Regions from separate parts of the Streptomyces sp. NPDC003635 genome, predicted to be linked through region 1. Evidence: riboswitches for the same ligand, from Rfam matches in the RefSeq annotation. Region 1 holds a riboswitch; each other region holds the start of a gene.
What was found. A riboswitch is a leader RNA that binds a small molecule or an ion and turns the genes downstream of it on or off. The one in region 1 is predicted to bind cyclic di-AMP.
Positions count from the first base shown of each region.

Region 2: it holds a riboswitch for cyclic di-AMP, as region 1 does, so the genes downstream of both, ACWDRW_RS39505 (peptidoglycan DD-metalloendopeptidase family protein) here and ACWDRW_RS20790 (transglycosylase SLT domain-containing protein) in region 1, are expected to answer to the same signal.
Region 3: it holds a riboswitch for cyclic di-AMP, as region 1 does, so the genes downstream of both, ACWDRW_RS05345 (NlpC/P60 family protein) here and ACWDRW_RS20790 (transglycosylase SLT domain-containing protein) in region 1, are expected to answer to the same signal.
Region 4: it holds a riboswitch for cyclic di-AMP, as region 1 does, so the genes downstream of both, ACWDRW_RS00060 (M23 family metallopeptidase) here and ACWDRW_RS20790 (transglycosylase SLT domain-containing protein) in region 1, are expected to answer to the same signal.

Region 1 covers NZ_JBSFOK010000021.1:42,744-46,632, forward strand. Annotated here, with positions in the region: gene fahA (fumarylacetoacetase) at 1-454, opposite strand, end outside; gene ACWDRW_RS20785 (HAD family hydrolase) at 820-1,626, shown strand; gene ACWDRW_RS20790 (transglycosylase SLT domain-containing protein) at 1,638-2,114, opposite strand; cyclic di-AMP (ydaO/yuaA leader) riboswitch at 2,118-2,299, opposite strand; gene ACWDRW_RS20795 (CocE/NonD family hydrolase) at 2,568-3,889, opposite strand, start outside.
Region 2 covers NZ_JBSFOK010000090.1:6,549-10,437, reverse strand. Annotated here, with positions in the region: gene ACWDRW_RS39525 (aspartate aminotransferase family protein) at 1-210, shown strand, start outside; gene ACWDRW_RS39520 (helix-turn-helix domain-containing protein) at 276-896, shown strand; gene ACWDRW_RS39515 (DUF6126 family protein) at 893-1,015, shown strand; gene ACWDRW_RS39510 (tyrosine-protein phosphatase) at 1,025-1,810, opposite strand; cyclic di-AMP (ydaO/yuaA leader) riboswitch at 2,300-2,459, shown strand; gene ACWDRW_RS39505 (peptidoglycan DD-metalloendopeptidase family protein) at 2,464-3,432, shown strand; gene ACWDRW_RS39500 (SGNH/GDSL hydrolase family protein) at 3,697-3,889, shown strand, end outside.
Region 3 covers NZ_JBSFOK010000004.1:9,536-13,424, reverse strand. Annotated here, with positions in the region: gene pcrA (DNA helicase PcrA) at 1-478, opposite strand, end outside; gene ACWDRW_RS05350 (ScyD/ScyE family protein) at 542-1,618, opposite strand; cyclic di-AMP (ydaO/yuaA leader) riboswitch at 1,886-2,056, shown strand; gene ACWDRW_RS05345 (NlpC/P60 family protein) at 2,065-3,267, shown strand; gene ACWDRW_RS05340 (tellurite resistance/C4-dicarboxylate transporter family protein) at 3,498-3,889, shown strand, end outside.
Region 4 covers NZ_JBSFOK010000001.1:16,296-20,184, forward strand. Annotated here, with positions in the region: gene ACWDRW_RS00055 (PrsW family intramembrane metalloprotease) at 1-729, shown strand, start outside; gene ACWDRW_RS00060 (M23 family metallopeptidase) at 804-1,823, opposite strand; cyclic di-AMP (ydaO/yuaA leader) riboswitch at 1,835-1,993, opposite strand; gene ACWDRW_RS00065 (PP2C family protein-serine/threonine phosphatase) at 2,224-3,306, opposite strand; tRNA gene ACWDRW_RS00070 (tRNA-Met) at 3,507-3,580, opposite strand; gene ACWDRW_RS00075 (alginate lyase family protein) at 3,632-3,889, opposite strand, start outside.

The DNA of each region.
Region 1 (3,889 bases):
AGCCGATCGGGAGGTGCTTCCAGTTCGGGGTGAGGGAGTCCGCCGCGTCGGGGCGGAACATCTGGCCGACGTTCCGGGCGTGGTTCTCGGAGGCGTAGAAGTCGACGTAGTCCGCGACCTCGAAGGGGAGGTGCAGGGTCACCGAGGACAGCGGGTGGAACAGCGGCTCGATGGTCTCCCGGTGCGACGGCACCGTGACCCAGGCCGTCAGCGCGCGGCGCACGTCCGACCAGGCGGTGCGGCCGGCGGCCAGCAGCGGGTTGAGCGTGGGCCGGTCGAGCAGGGAGGCGTACGGGGAACCCAGCACCCGCGCCGCCGCCCCCGCGTCCAGGACGTGGTCGCCGAGCCGTACACCGACCCGGCGGTCTCCGTCCTCACCGGGGACGGAGAAGACACCGTACGGAAGGTTGTGCGGGCCGAAGGGGTCGCCCTCGGGGAGATCGAAGGGGGGCATGGGTGCTGCCTCACTCTCGTGCGTGCCACGGGTCCGTGTCGTCGCCGGACACGTTACGTGTGGGGCACCCCTCTTGGGCAGTGCCGAAGGAGCGAGATGATCAGTCGTCGAAGACGCCCCGCGCCCGCTCCGGGCACCGCTCCCGCCCGCCGACGATCGGCGCCCGGACGTCGCCATCGGCTACCACACGGAGTCCCGGTCCTGGCCGACCGCACCAATCGCCCCCGTTCGTCACAGCTTGCCCTCATTGCACCATATGCGGCTGATATCAAGGGAGTTGGAGGGGGCGCGCGGGGCCGTGGTGGACGCCGGGGTCGTCCGGTTCGCGCTGAGTCGCCGGGGCGTCCTGTCCGTATTCTCTGATCATGGCCGCACCCATCGCATATTCACTCATCGCCACCGATCTGGACGGAACGCTGCTCCGAGGCGACGACACGCTGTCCGACCGGTCGCTCGCCGCGCTCGCGCGGGTGGCGGAGTCCGGCGCCCGGCACCTGGTGGTGACCGGCCGGCCGGCGCCCAGGGTGCGGCCGCTCCTCGACCTCCTCGGAAGCGAGGGGCTCGCGGTGTGCGGGCAGGGCGCGCAGGTGTACGACGCCGGCGCGAACCGTCTCCTGTGGTCGGTCACCCTGGACCGGGAGTTGGCCGAGACCGCGCTCGGCAAGATCGAGGCCGAGGTGGGGCAGGTCTACGCCGCGGTCGACCAGGACGGCGTCGACGGGCTCACGCTGATCGAGCCCGGCTATCTGATGCCGCACCCCACCCTGCCCGCGGTGCGGGTCGGGCGGCGCGACGACCTGTGGTGCGAGCCGATCAGCAAGGTGCTGCTGCGCCATCCCGACCTGTCCGACGACCAGTTGGCGGCGACGGCCCGCTCGGTGGTCGGTTCGCTGGCGACGGTCACCATGTCGGGCCCGGGGACGGTCGAACTTCAGCCATGCGGCATCACCAAGGCGACCGGCCTCGCGCTGGCCGCGGACCACCTCGGCCTCGGCCCGGAGCGGACGATCGCCTTCGGGGACATGCCCAACGACATCCCGATGTTCGACTGGGCGGCGCACGGCGTCGCGATGGCCAACGCCCACCCCGAACTCAAGGCGGTTGCCGACGAGATCACCCTGTCGAACGAGGACGACGGCATCGCCGTCGTCCTCGAAAGACTCTTCCGGTAGCGGGAGAAGGCTCAGTACGCGCCGAAGACGTTGTCGATCGAGCCGTACCGCTGGGCAGCGTAGTTGCAGGCGGCGGTGATGTTCGCGACCGGGTCGTAGGGGTCGTAGGAGGTGCCCGCCACGTGGTACGCCTGGAAGGTCGGGTCGATCACCTGGAGCAGGCCCTTGGACGGGGTGCCGGCGGCGGCGTTGGAGTCCCAGTTGTTGATCGCGTACTGGTTGCCCGAGGACTCCCGAATGATGTTGCGGTAGATGCCGTCGTAGCTGCCGGGGATCCCGTTCTGCGCCATGACCTGGAGGGACGCGCGGATCCAGCCGTCGAGGTTGTTGGCGTACCCGAGCGAGGTGGCGGTGGTGACGGTCGAGGTGGCCGCCGAGGCGTTGGTCGCGCCGATGAGGGGGAGCGCGAGTACGGCGGCTCCGGTGCCGAGGACGGCGAGCTTGCGGGCGACGCGGCGGGGGCGGCGGGGCTGAGCGGCAGCAGACATGACGAGGTTCCTCTCCGGCGCCTGCGAGGTGAGCTGTCGGGTTCGGGCGGGAGCTGCCCGGCCGCGCACCACGAAGAGCGCACGACTTCACCCCGAGCCGTACCGGTATGTCCGAAGACGTCCGGCCCGGCGACGTACCTGGGTCCCCCGCTCCTGCCGTACGAAGATCTCGGTGGAGTCGGACGGCGGCAGGATGAGGCGTCCGCCCGACAGGCCGGGAACGTATGCGAGAGCACATGTCCGAAACAAGTGGCGGATTCACATATCAAGGGATTTGATCTTTACCCAAGGGGTGTGCGGCTGTTGAGCCTTTGCGGGTGCCAAGGTTCAACTCGCAAGCGACGAGGGGGTGTCGGGGGAAGTCTGTGGGACGACTGTGCGCACCCTCGCGTGAGTCAATTCACGCCCAGCGCAAGACCTACCAAATCGGGCAATCAATCCAATAGGGCCTTATCAACCGGCCGTTCGCGGAATCCGCTTCTCCCACGTCCGGTGGAACACCACCTCGCCGCCCTCCCGGCAGATCACCTCGTTCGTGGCGACGAAGTCCTCCGCGTCGCAGGCGATCTCCGAACGGGTCTGTACGGAGGTGTCCCACGCCAGTTCCGGGCGGTGCAGCCGGATCGACCACTCCGAGCCGGCACGGGCGGAGAGCGGGTCCGCCTCCTGGATCGTGTACGTCTCCAGCGCGTCCTCGGTGAACTCCAGACCGTCCGGGTACACGCGCGTGCCGCCGTGGCGAGGCTCGACCTCCAGGCGCCACTCGCCCTTGGCCACGTCACGGACGACGAGCCGCTCGGGGGGCGGCTCGTCCAGGGTGACCGGGCAGCTCACGCCCAGCGGCTCGGCGTGCTCCGGTTCGTCGAAGGTGATCTCGGAGGGGATCACGGAGGTGATCTCGGGGTCGGTCTCGAAGCCGTCCCCGCCGGCGCTGTCGGAGGAGACGGCACGCGCGCGTACCGGCAGTTCCAGGAAGCTCCCCGCCGGATCGAGCGAGAAGCCCGCCGCCGACTCCGGCTGGGGCCAGACCCAGGGCCAGTACGCCGACGACACCGCGAGCCGGATGCGATGGCCGGCCGGGAAGGCGTGTCCGACGGCGTTCAGCTCGAACGCGACGTCCTGGGTGGCGCCCGGCTCCCATGGCACCGCCCGGTCGCGGCCGTGCCGCGCGGAGAGGTTCAGCACGCCCCGTGTGACGAGCGTCGAGGAGCCGTCGGGGGCGACATCGCAGACCCGGGCGACGACCTGCCCGCGCGGCACCTCAGAGGTCAGCCGCAGCCGCACCCTCGGCCGCCCCAGCACCCAGGTCTCCTCGCCCACCGCGAACTCGAAGCAGGCCGAGCGCGCGTCCTCCTCCCGCTGGTCCGGCGGCAGGTCGGCGTCGTTCCCGAACGGCACGAAGCGGCCGGCGTCCACCCCGGTCTGCATGGGCGACCGTACGAGCACGGGGGCACCCTGGAAGGCGTACGTCACGTCCGTGACGTTCGGGGAGGGCCAGGCCGGCTCGCCGACCCAGCGGCCGGGCAGGGTGTCGTACACCGTGGCGGGCGGGTGGGAGCCGCTGACGTAGGCCCGCAGGAGGGGTTCCGGGAGGGGCCCCCGGTCTTTCAGCCAGTGGTCCCACCAGCGCAGGGTCTCCTGGAGGAACCCGATCGCCGGTCCCGGCGGCAGTCCTCGGTCGGGGTACTGGTGGGACCAGGGCCCGATCAGGCCGCGGACGCGGTCGGCGGGCAGGTGCTCGAGGAGCCGGAGCACGGTGTCGCGGTACGGGTCGT
Region 2 (3,889 bases), on a different contig from region 1:
CCGCTGCTCCAGCGGCACCGGATCCTCACCCAGGTCTCGGGCGATCATCTGGAGGTGATCAAGCTGATCCCGCCGCTGATCGTCGGCGAACGGGAGGTGGAGCGGTTCGTGGACGCCTTCACCGAGGTGATGGACGACGCGCACAGCGGTGGCGGGCTGATGTGGGACTTCGGCAAGACGCTGGTGAAGCAGGCCGTCGCGAACAGGTGACCTCGGCCTTTGCCTCTGGGGCAAGTAATTTGCCGTAGAGGCAAATCTGCGGCTGAATGGAGAGCATGAGCTCTCCCGAGACCGGGCCGGCCGACGACCTGCCCGAGGTGGCGCCGCAGCTGCGTGCACTGCGGCGCCAGGCCTCCCTCACCCTGGAGGCCGCGGCCCGTGCCGCCGGGCTCTCGCCCGCCCATCTCTCCCGACTGGAGACCGGGCAGCGACAGCCCTCACTGCCGATGCTGCTCTCGCTCGCCCGTATCTACGGTACGACCGTCTCGGAGCTGCTCGGCGAGACGGTCGCCGACCGGGACGCCGTGGTGCGCGCCGCCGACATGGAACCGACCGAGGCCGGCGGCTGGACGTACCGGCAGGCCGGGGCGCCCGGTCGCGGAATGCAGGCGCTGCGGCTGCACGTCCCCTTCGGCTCCCAGGGCGACATCGTGCGGGTGCACCCGGGCGAGGAGTGGCTCTACGTCCTCAGCGGGCGGCTGCGGCTGCGCCTCGGGGACACCACGCACCGGCTCGCACCGGGCGACAGTGCCCACTTCGACTCGCTGACCCCGCACCGGATCGCCGCCCTGGACGAAGGCGGGGTCGAGCTCCTGTTCGTCCACACCCTGCTGCAGAGCCCCACGGCCACGTTGTGCCTGGGGCCCACCCCCTCACCGACCGGAGAGACGCCATGACCGACATGGAGGAGAAGTTCCCGCGCGCCCTGTGGGTCCGCCTGATCATCTACATCGCGGTGGGGCACGTCTTCGCCGCGTTCATCTACCTGCTCTTCGAGCTGGGGGCGAAGCAGTAGTCGTACGGCTCAGTCGAGCAGGCGCTCCCGGAGGCGCTCCCGGACCTCGGGGGTGATCCGCAGCGCCTGCTCCAGGTAGCTGTCGACGTCGCCCCAGGTCTCCTTGATGGTCTCGAAGGCCGCCGTCAGGTACTCGGCGCGCGCGTCGAAGAGCGGGCTGAGCAGCTCCATGACCTCGGGGGTGTGGCTGTTGTTGCGCTGCACCCGGTAGCGGCGGTGCTTGGCGTTCGACTCCAGGTAGTCGGCGATGATCGCCTCGCGCTCGACGCCCAGTGCCAGCAGGGTCACCGCGATCGACAGACCGGCCCGGTCCTTGCCCGCCGCGCAGTGCATCAGGGCCGGGACGCTGTCCTCGGCGAGGGAGTGCAGCACCTGGGAGTGCTCGGCCGTGCGCTCCTTGATGATCATGCGGTACGACTCGATCATCCGGTTCGCGGCCTTGCCGTCGTCCAGGATCTCCCGCAGCTGCTCGATCTCGCCGTCGCGGACCATCTTCCAGAACTCGGCGCCGTCCGCCGGGTCGGACAGCGGCAGGTTCACATTGCGCACCCCCGCCAGCTCGACGTCGGGGCCCTCCAGCTTCTGGTCCGCGGTGTTGCGGAAGTCGAAGATCGTGTGCAGGCCGAGGGAGCCGAGGAACGCCGCGTCCTCGTCGGTCGCGTGCGCGAGATGACCGCTGCGGAACAGCACGCCGTGGCGCACCCGGCGGCCGTCCACCGTCGGCAGTCCGCCGACATCGCGGAAGTTGCGCACTCCGGCCAGCTCGGGCTCGGTCGACGGGACCTGCTGCGTCACTTGGGCTCCTCCCACCGGATGCCGCCGACTCTGCTCGTCCGCGGGCACGGTCCGACGATACGACATGGACCATGGCCGACCATTGAATACGGCAAAACGGGCGAACAGCGCTGAAACCCTGCCCATTCATCGCCGATTTGTCTAACAGTCGTGATGCGTCACTTCTCCGGCTGCGCCGCTTCTGGTCCTTCTGTCCGAATTGCAGCCTTCATTCCAACTCGCTCTGGAGTAAAGGACTCTGGAGCAACGTCACGTGAGCAGGGTCATATCCGTGACGGTGCGTCGCCCGTCATGTCCACGTAATTCAAGCGTTTTTCAAGGGCATTTGCGGGAAACGGGCACCTCCTAATGAACGGAAAGTGACGGCGAATTCCCACAAGGGATCAAGAGGGATGGGTTCGGGTGGAACCTTCTGCTTGTCCCTTTGCGTCTTGGTCGCTTACGTTCCCACCCATCCGAGCGGACGCCGAATCCTGCCGCCGCTCGGAATCCGCACACTCACCCGTGCACGGCAGGAGCGGGGGACCCACAGGCACCACCGCCTGGTCCGGTCTCCGGAACAGGCTCGGGGTCAAGTCGTGCCCAGCGCGCGGCCGGACATCTCCAGTCCGCACCCGACAGCTCACCTCGCAGGCGCCGGAGAGGAATTCGCCATGCCCGCGAAGGGTAAGCACCGCCGTCCCAAGACCCTGCGCTTCACCCGCACGATCGCCGTCGCCGGAACCGGTGGCGCCGCGCTCGCCCTCCCGCTTCTGGGAGCCACCGGCGCCCACGCGGCCCCGTCGCAGTCCGTTTCGGAAAAGGCCGTTCAGTCGGTTCAGGCGGCAGACAAGAAGGCTGCGGACAAGAAGGCGGCCGAGAAGAAGGCCGCCGCGAAGAAGACGACCGGTGCGAAGACGTACACGGTGCGGTCCGGGGACTATCTCTCGAAGATCGCCGACGAGCAGGATGTCAGCGGTGGCTGGGAGAAGCTCTACCAGGACAACCGTGCCGCCGTCGGTGCCGACCCGTCGCTGATCCACCCGGGTCTGAAGCTGTCGATCGGCAAGAAGGCCGCCTCGACGGCCACCGCCGAGAAGCCGGCCGCGAAGTCCTCCACCCCGTCCTCGGCCACGTCCTCCTCGGACTCCGCCAAGTCGTCGCAGTCCGCGGAGGCCTCGCAGTCCTCCGAGGCCCAGGCGACCACGACCACGCAGGCCGCCCAGTCCTCGGCCAGCGGCTTCACCGCTCCGGTCTCCGGCGCCGGTGTCGGCACCGCCTACAAGGTCGCGGGCAGCATGTGGTCCAGCGGTTACCACACCGGTGTCGACTTCGTCGTCCCGACCGGCACCTCGCTGAAGGCCGTGGGCGCGGGCACCGTCGTCTCGGCCGGCTGGGCCGGCGCGTACGGCAACCAGGTCGTCATCCAGCTCGCCGATGGCCACTACGCCCAGTACGCCCACCTGTCCTCGCTGTCCGTCTCCAGCGGTCAGTCGGTGACGGCGGGCCAGCAGGTCGGCCTCTCCGGCTCGACCGGCAACTCGACCGGACCGCACCTGCACTTCGAGATCCGCACCACGCCGGACTACGGCTCGGACGTCGACCCGGTCGCCTACCTCCGCGCCCAGGGCGTCTCCCTCTGACGGACGCTCCACTCGGAACCACCTGCCTGACACGCCGCCGAAGGCCGGACCCCCGATCCCCGGGTCCGGCCTTCGGTGTGGTGTGCCGGGCAGGGTGGTCGAGGCCCCAACAGCCGTGATCCGGTGTCTATTCCGGAGTTGGCGAAGGCTTGAAGAGTGGCTTATCTCACCGTCCGTCAACCCCTGCCTACGGTCGCGTAGGTCACATTCGAAGGTGAATCATGACCCGATGTGGCAGACGATTCGCAGAGTGACAAAAGAGCGGTGATCGGGTCGTACGTGGCGGTGGGGGACAGCTTCACCGAGGGCGTCGGCGACCCTGGCCCCGACGGGGCGTTCGTCGGCTGGGCCGACCGGTTCGCGGTGCTGCTCGCGGACCGCCGGCCCGAGGGCGACTTCAGCTACACGAACCTGGCGGTGCGCGGCAAACTGCTGGACCAGATCGTGGCGGACCAGC
Region 3 (3,889 bases), on a different contig from region 1:
GGATGCGCACGCACGCGCTGTGGAAGGTCATCACCCACATCGCGTTCGCCCGCGGGCCGACGAGCTGCTCGACGCGCTCCTTCATCTCGCCCGCGGCCTTGTTGGTGAAGGTGATCGCGAGGATCTGGCCGGGGTGCACGCTCCGCTCGGCGAGCAGATAGGCGATGCGGTGGGTGAGCACCCGGGTCTTGCCGGAGCCGGCGCCCGCCACGATGAGCAGGGGGGTGCCGGAGTGGACGACGGCCGCGCGCTGGTTCTCGTTGAGCCCCTCGATGAGCGCGGCCGCGTCGATCGCCGGACGCGGGGCGCCGTCGCGGTAGTAGGCGTCCCGGTCCGGCGGCACGTCGAACTTTCCGCCGAACAGATCGTCCGGAACGGGCTCCGGAGCGTGCTCGTCCTCGGGCGGCGGCGGTTCTTCCTCGTGGGCCCGAGGACCCTGGAGATCGGCCAGGAAGCTGTCATCAAAGAGGCTGCTCATCGCTCTCCGAGTCTAGGGCGCCCCACTGACAGCCCGCCGCCACCCTGAGGAGATCGGCTGGTTTCAGAAGCCGAGGATCTTCCAGACCTGGCCGCCCGGGGTCTTCTCGCCCTCCAGAACAGTGCCGTCACGGTCCGCGACCGACCAGGCCGAGACGTAGACCTTTCCGTCGTGGGGGTCGACGGCGACGCCCGCGGGGAACGGCACCTTCACGTGCGTACGCCTGCCGTTCGAGACCTTCGTCACTACGCCGCCGAAGAGCTGGCTGACGTAGAGGTCGCCGCCGCCGTTGACCGCGAGGCCGCTGATCGGGCCGAAGCCGGACTTCCAGCCGAGGATCTTGCCGCTCCAGGGGTCGACGCGCCACACGCGCGCTGTGGGCTTCTCGGTGAGGCCGTTCAGCTCGCCGACGTAGAGCTTGCCGTCGGGGCCGAGCGCCAGGGACGTGGGGACGGACTCACGGCCGTTGTGGTCCGGGAAGACCGTGAGGGGACGGGCCTTGCCGGACTTGGAGATCTCGACGAGGTCGTTGCCGGCCGCGTCCGCGACGATCTTCCGGCCGTCCGGGAGGGCCAGGACGGCGTACGGGTTGGACTCCAGGCTCGCCTTGTGCGGGTTGTACTTCAGCTCCACGGCCGACACGTCGGCGGCGATCTTCGCCTTCCCGTGGCCGATGCGCAGCAGCTTGCCGAGGGTGTTCCAGGGCGGGCTCGTGGGCACCCCGGCCTCCGGCGGCACGAAGGTCTCCACGCCCCACACCTCGCCGTACCGGGCGGAGACACCGTCGACGCCGGTGGCGAAGCCGCCGTCGGGGGCGGCGCCCGAGGGCAGCCCCTTCACCACCCTGTGGTGCTTCCACGCGCCCCCGTCCCAGTAGATCTTGGTGACGGCCGAGGTGAGCCCGACGCAGGTCTCCCCCTCCGGCCCCTCACCGATGCATTTCCCGCCGCCCCGGCCGGCCTCGGCGACGTACAGCCGCCCCTGGTCGTACGAGAGCTGGCGCGGGTTGTCGAGCCCGCTCGCGATCACCCGGACGACCGGCCGGCCGTCCCCTCCCCCGCTCGCGCCGGCGGGCGCGACGCCCGCCGTGGCGGCGAGCGCGACGCCCGTGGCGACGACGAGTGACGTGCGCTTCCTCATGCCCGTACCCCCTACTCACCCACCGCGGCTCACACGACCGCGGCTGGCTGGAAGCTAGCGTCCGGAAGCGGGCGGAAGACGTCACTCCGAAGAAAATACGTACATGTCGCTGCAGATCCGTCCGTATTGACCACGCCGCGCAAAGCCCTGACCCAAGGTCACGAAAATGTATCGGGCATATCACCCATCAACCTTCACAGGGGCCACACGAGTTGGCTACCGTGCCGGGCAGGCCGTACGACCCCCACCGGCGAACCCCGCCGGGCCGCGCGGCCTCCGCCGAGTCCGTTGCCCGCCCACGGCAACCGGAGCCGGGGACCCACCGACATTGGGGTGAATCGACCCAACTCCCTCACCGGGACGTGGTCGTAGGGCAACCCTTCCTAACCACCCGCCCGAACCCGACAGCTAACTCGGTAGGCGGAGTACGGAAGGAGTCGCCTCCCTTGGCGTCGCACCGCAAGTCGCGTCCCGCCGGTACGCGCGTAGCAGGCATACGCACCCCTGCTCTGGCCACCGCCGCTCTCACCTCCGTGGCCCTGCTGTCCCAGACGGCCAACGCCAGCCCGGCCACGGACGACAAGCCGAGTCTCGAAGAGGTCGAGAAGAAGGTCGATGACCTCTACCGCCAGGCGGAGACGGCGACCGAGAAGTACAACGCGGCCAAGGAGAAGACGACCAAGCAGCGCAAGCAGGTCGACACGCTCCTCGACGACGTCGCCAAGCGCACCCAGAAGCTCAACGACGCGCGGGAGGAACTCGGTTCCTTCGCCGCCGCGCAGTACCGGACCGGTGCCTCCGCCCCCGACACCGCGACTTTCCTGCTGGCCGACACCCCGCAGGACTACTTCGACCAGACCCAGCTGATGAACCGGATGACCGGCCGTCAGAAGGAAGCGGTCGACGACTACATCACGCAGCAGTCCGAGACGATGAAGAAGCGCCAGGAGGCCACCGAGAGCCTCCAGACGCTGAACGAGTCGCAGAGCGATCTGAAGACCGCCAAGTCCACGGTCCAGAAGAAGCTCTCCGACGCGCGGGAGCTGCTCTCCGAGCTCACGGCCGAGGAGAAGGCGCGGCTCGCGGAGATCGAGCGCAAGAAGCAGGAGGAGGCCGCGCGCAAGGCGGCCGAGCTGGCTGAGCAGCAGGCGGCGGAGGAGCAGCGCCGCGAGGAGGCCGCGGAGGCGGCCCAGCAGCAGGAGAGCGGCTCCACCGGCTCCGGCTCCGCCTCGACCGGCTCCACCTCGACCGGCACCAGCGAGACCGACGCCACGGCGGACTCCTCCTACGCCACGAAGGCCGAGAAGGCGCTCGCCTTCGCCCGCGCGCAGATCGGCAAGCCGTACGTCTGGGGCGCCACGGGCCCGGACTCCTACGACTGCTCGGGCCTCACCCAGGCCGCCTGGAAGGCCGCGGGCGTGGACATCCCGCGCGTCACCTACGACCAGGTCAACGCCGGCACCACGGTCTCCCTCGCCAACGCCCGGCCCGGCGACCTCGTCTTCTTCTACGACGACATCACCCACGTCGGCATCTACATCGGCAACGGCATGATGATCCACGCCCCGAAGCCCGGCACGTACGTGCGCGAGGAGTCGATCTACTACGACGGCGAGGGCTCGATCCACAGCGTGGTCCGCCCCGCCTGAGCCTGGGCGGCACGCGCGCGGGGGCGTCCCTTCCGATGCCCCCGCCCGGATCCCCGCTCCCGGGCGGCCTGCCCGGAGCCGATAGGCACGGCGCGGGGGCTTGCTTCTCGGTGCCTCCCGCTTGCGCGCGTCCGGCCCCGGAGGCCACGCCTCACGCGCGTGGGTGCTTTCGTCCCCCACGCGCGCGTGGCCCGCGGGGAACGCGCCCGGGGATCTTTAGCATCGGCCGCATGCCCGGCACCTCTGCCCTTCGCTCACTCCGCGCCTGGTGGGCGCTGCGTCCTCCGGCGGCCGGTGCCGCGGTGATGGCGACCGGCATCGTCTCGGTCGGACTGCATCTCACCGGGTACGAGGTCCTGTCCCGGATCGCCCTGGCCGTGGGCTGCGTCGCCTGGCTGGGCCTCGCCGCGGACTTCGTCGTACGACTGGTGGGGCAGCCGGAGCGCTGGCGGCAGGAGGCCGGCACGCCCGCCGCGCTCACCGCCGTCGCGGCGACGACCGTGCTCGGCACCCGCTTCTCCCTGCTGGGCTGGCAGCACCTGGCCGAGGCGCTGCTGGCCCTGGCCGCGCTGCTGTGGCCGGGCCTGCTCTACGTCGTACGGCGCTGGCGGCGCCCGATGCC
Region 4 (3,889 bases), on a different contig from region 1:
TCCGTCACCGCCGCGACCTTCTTCGTGCGCATCGTCATGTCCCCCTTCGCGCACCCCCTCTTCACCGTCCTCACCGGTATCGGCTTCGGTGTCGCCGCGCTCTCCGGCGACCGTCAGCGCTGGCGGCGCGTGCTGCTTCCGCTGTCCGGGCTGCTGCTCGCGATGGGCCTGCACGCGATGTGGAACGGCTCGTCGGTCTTCGGTCCGTACGGCTTCTTCGCGGTGTACGCGGCGATCATGGTGCCCGCGTTCGGGTTGCTGACCTGGCTGGTGATCTGGACTCGCCAGCGCGAATTGCGCACCGTGCGCGAGGAGCTGCCCGCCTACGCGGTCGCCGGCTGGCTCACCCCCGGCGAGCCCTTCGCGCTGAGCTCGATGCGGGCCCGGCGCCTGGCCCGTCAGTACGCCCGCCGTCACGCCGGAAAGCGGGCGGCGCGGGAGGTGGCGCACTACGAGGCGTACGCGACCTCCCTGGCGTTCCTGCGGCACCGGGGCCGCCGGGGCCGCGCGGGCGCCGACTTCGTCGTACGGGAAGCGGAGTTGCTGGGGGAACTGTGGCGGCGCCGGGAGATCGCGCGGCCCGCCCTGGACCACGCGGCCCGGGTCACCGCCCCGCCGGTGCCGGTGCTGCCGCCTCCGTGGCCGGTCCACGGGGTGTACGGAAACCCGGCGCAGCCGACCTACCAGGCCTATCCCGCGTACCCGGGGTACAACCCGTACCGCACGTAGACATGCGTAACCGGCAGCCCTGACGTCGGGGGGATGTGCCGTCAGGACCGCCGGGGATCACACGGGGGGCTGAATCAGGGGTTGAGGCCCTTGCTGCGCAGCCAGGCCAGCGGGTCGATGCCGGAGGTGGACCCCTCGGGGTGGACCTCCATGTGCAGGTGGGCGCCGGTCACGTTGCCGGTCGCGCCCACGCGCCCGATGACGTCACCGGTGTTGACCTTCTGGCCGACGCTGACGCTGATCGAGGACTGGTGCGCGTACCAGATCTCGGTGCCGTCCTCCAGGGTGAGCACGGTCTTGTAGCCGTAGGAGCCGTCCCAGCCCGCCGCCGTGATCGTGCCGGTGTGGACCGCCTTGAGGAGGGTACCTGTGGGAGCGGCGAAGTCGAGGCCGGTGTGGTAGCCGGAGGACCACAGCGACCCGGCCTGACCGAAGGTCGAGGTGAGGGTGTACGAGGACGTGGGCAGCGCGAACTGCTTGGCGAGCTGGGCCAGCCGCTCGGCCTCGGCCTTCTCGCGGGCCTCCTCCTCCGCCTTCTCCTTGGCGGCCTGGGCCTTGGCCTCGGCCTCCTTCTCCGCCTTCGCGGCGGCTTCCGCGGCGGCCTTCTCGGCGGCAGCGGCGGCGGCCTCGGCGGCCTTGGTGTCGACCTGGTCCTGCTGCTGCTCGGCCTGGGCCATGATGCGGGCGCGCAGCGCCTCGCCGGCGTCGGCGGCCTGCTCGGTCCCGGTGGTGGTGACCCCGATGTTGCTGAGCGGGGTGGTGTCGGCCTCGGGAGCCTCGTCCGCGGAGTCGTTGATCAGCGGCAGGTCGGGCATGGTGATCGCGACCGGCGGCTTGCCGGACTGCGCGCTGGCCATGCCGCCCGCGCCGACGGCGGCTATGACGCCGACGCCGAGAACCGTGGAGCTGCGGGCGAGTCCGCCGCGCTGCTTGGCGACGCGGTGCCGGCCGCGTACCGGGCGAATGGACTCCGCGGTGGGGTTCCACTCCTCCCAAGGGCCCTCGTCGGTGCGGTGGCTGCCGTAGCCGAAAGCCTCGGTGTCACGCTGGCTCGGCACGAACGGGGCCTCAGGGCCAGGCCGGTTTGACGCCACGTGGGCGTGCTCCTTTCCTTCCTTCTCGCCTACCGGGTTAGCTGACGGGTTCGGAGCAGGAAGGTCTCCTACGCGCGTATATCCGCCGTTTCATGTCCGGCGAAATACGAGCGATTCACCCCAAGTTGGTGGTTCCCCGGTTCCCTTACGGGATTCGGCGCGTGCGCACGGAGCCGACTCTTGTGACGGCTGGGACGACCGCGCTGCGTTATCGAACGTTAATAGACCCGGGGCGCTGATTCCAAGCTGTTCCTCTTGATCATTAACGATTCCGGCCTGGACTTTCGGGTCACCAGGGGGCCAAATCGGGCGAGTTGGCCACGCTTCAGGTGTCACAGTAGTGCTGACGGTGTGTCAGTTGTTATGCGGAGGGCGTCTGTCCGGTCACCCCCGGTGACGGTCAGGGCCGTCGCACGGCGAGCAGCGCCATGTCGTCCGCCATCCCTCCCCCGCTGTGCCGGCGCACCTCCTCGGCGAGGGTCCGGATCAGCGTGCCGGGATCGGCGAAGGTGCGGCCGGCCAGCCGCAGCTCGGGGTCGTAGAAGGCGCCGTGCGCGTCCCGGGCCTCGGACAGTCCGTCGGTGTGCAGCAGCAGGGTGGTGCCGGGCGGGAAGGGGACCTCGTCGGCTGTGGCCGGCCAGTTGCCCAGCTCGCTCATGCCCAGGGGCAGCGCGGGCTCCCGGGCGGGCAGCGGGCGCACGGTGCCGTCGGGGTACAGCAGCAGCGGTGGCGGATGACCGCGGTTGACGACCCGTACGCCCCCGTCGCCGTGCGGGAGTTCGGCGAGTACGGCGGTGGTGAACCCCTCGACGGCGTCGATCCCGTCGCGCCGGGAGCCCTCCCGGTTCAGCGCCCGCTCCAGCCGCTGCGCGACCGCCTCCAGGGTCGGCTCCTGCTCGGCGGCCTCGCGGAACGCCCCGATGACGACGGCGACGGCCGCGACCGCCCCCATCCCCTTGCCGCGCACGTCACCGACGACGAGCCGGACGCCATAGGTGCTGTCCTGCACCGCGTACAGATCGCCGCCGATGAACGCGTCGGCCTGCGCCGCCTCGTAGCGGGCGGCGATCTCGTACCCGCCGAGCCGCTCCATGGGCAGGGGCAGGACGGCGCGCTGGGTGGCCTCGGCGATCTCGCGCTGCGAGGCGAGCCGCAGATGGCCCTGGCGCACGACGAGATTGAGCCCGGTGGCCAGGACGGCGACCGTGACGACGGTGAGCACCTCGGTGACCGTGTCCGCGTCGAGGCCGAAGCCGAAGCGGACATGGACGCCGTAGGTGGCTATCAGGGCCCCGATCCCGGTGACGACGGTGCCGAGGAGACTGAAGAACGGCGCGGCGACCAGCGGCGCGGCGGTGAAGAAGGGGACCGGGGTGTAGCCGCGGGGAGTGACGAAGTCGTACAGGACTCCGCCCGCGATGAGCAGCGCCGGGAGCAGCCGGACGAAAGTGCGTGCGGGCGGGACGCGCCGTGCGTTCGCCACCCCTGAGATCCGCACCGCCGCCTCCCACCACGTCCGCCGTCCCTCCAGGTTTCCCGGAGCGGGGGCGGGGGGCGATCGGGGTGGGCCGAGTGGATGAGACCGGGAACACACACGGAACGGACCGCGAACGGCCATGACACCCACGCGGAAACGACTGAGGGCCGGAACTCGTTGAACGAGTTCCGGCCCTCGGCCTTCAGTAGCGGGGACAGGATTTGAACCTGCGACCTCTGGGTTATGAGCCCAGCGAGCTACCGAGCTGCTCCACCCCGCGTCGGTGAAACCAGTGTACGTCATCCGCGGGACACGAAGCACACACGTTTGTTCACGCGGCGGGGTTCCCGGCGTGGGTCAGGGTCTCCCAGGCCACGAAGAGGTTGTCGGTACCGGCCGGGCGGGTCTTCTCGGCGAGCCTGCGGGCGGCCGGGACGGAGCCGCCGCGCCGGTCCTCCAGATGGTTGAGGGCGACCTCGAGATCGGGCCCGAGGGTCCGCTCGACCTCGCCCCCGCACAGCCACCCCGGCGCCGGCTCCCCCAGCTGGTGGCGGGCGTGCAGTGCCATCGCGGCCGTCAGCCGGTCCTC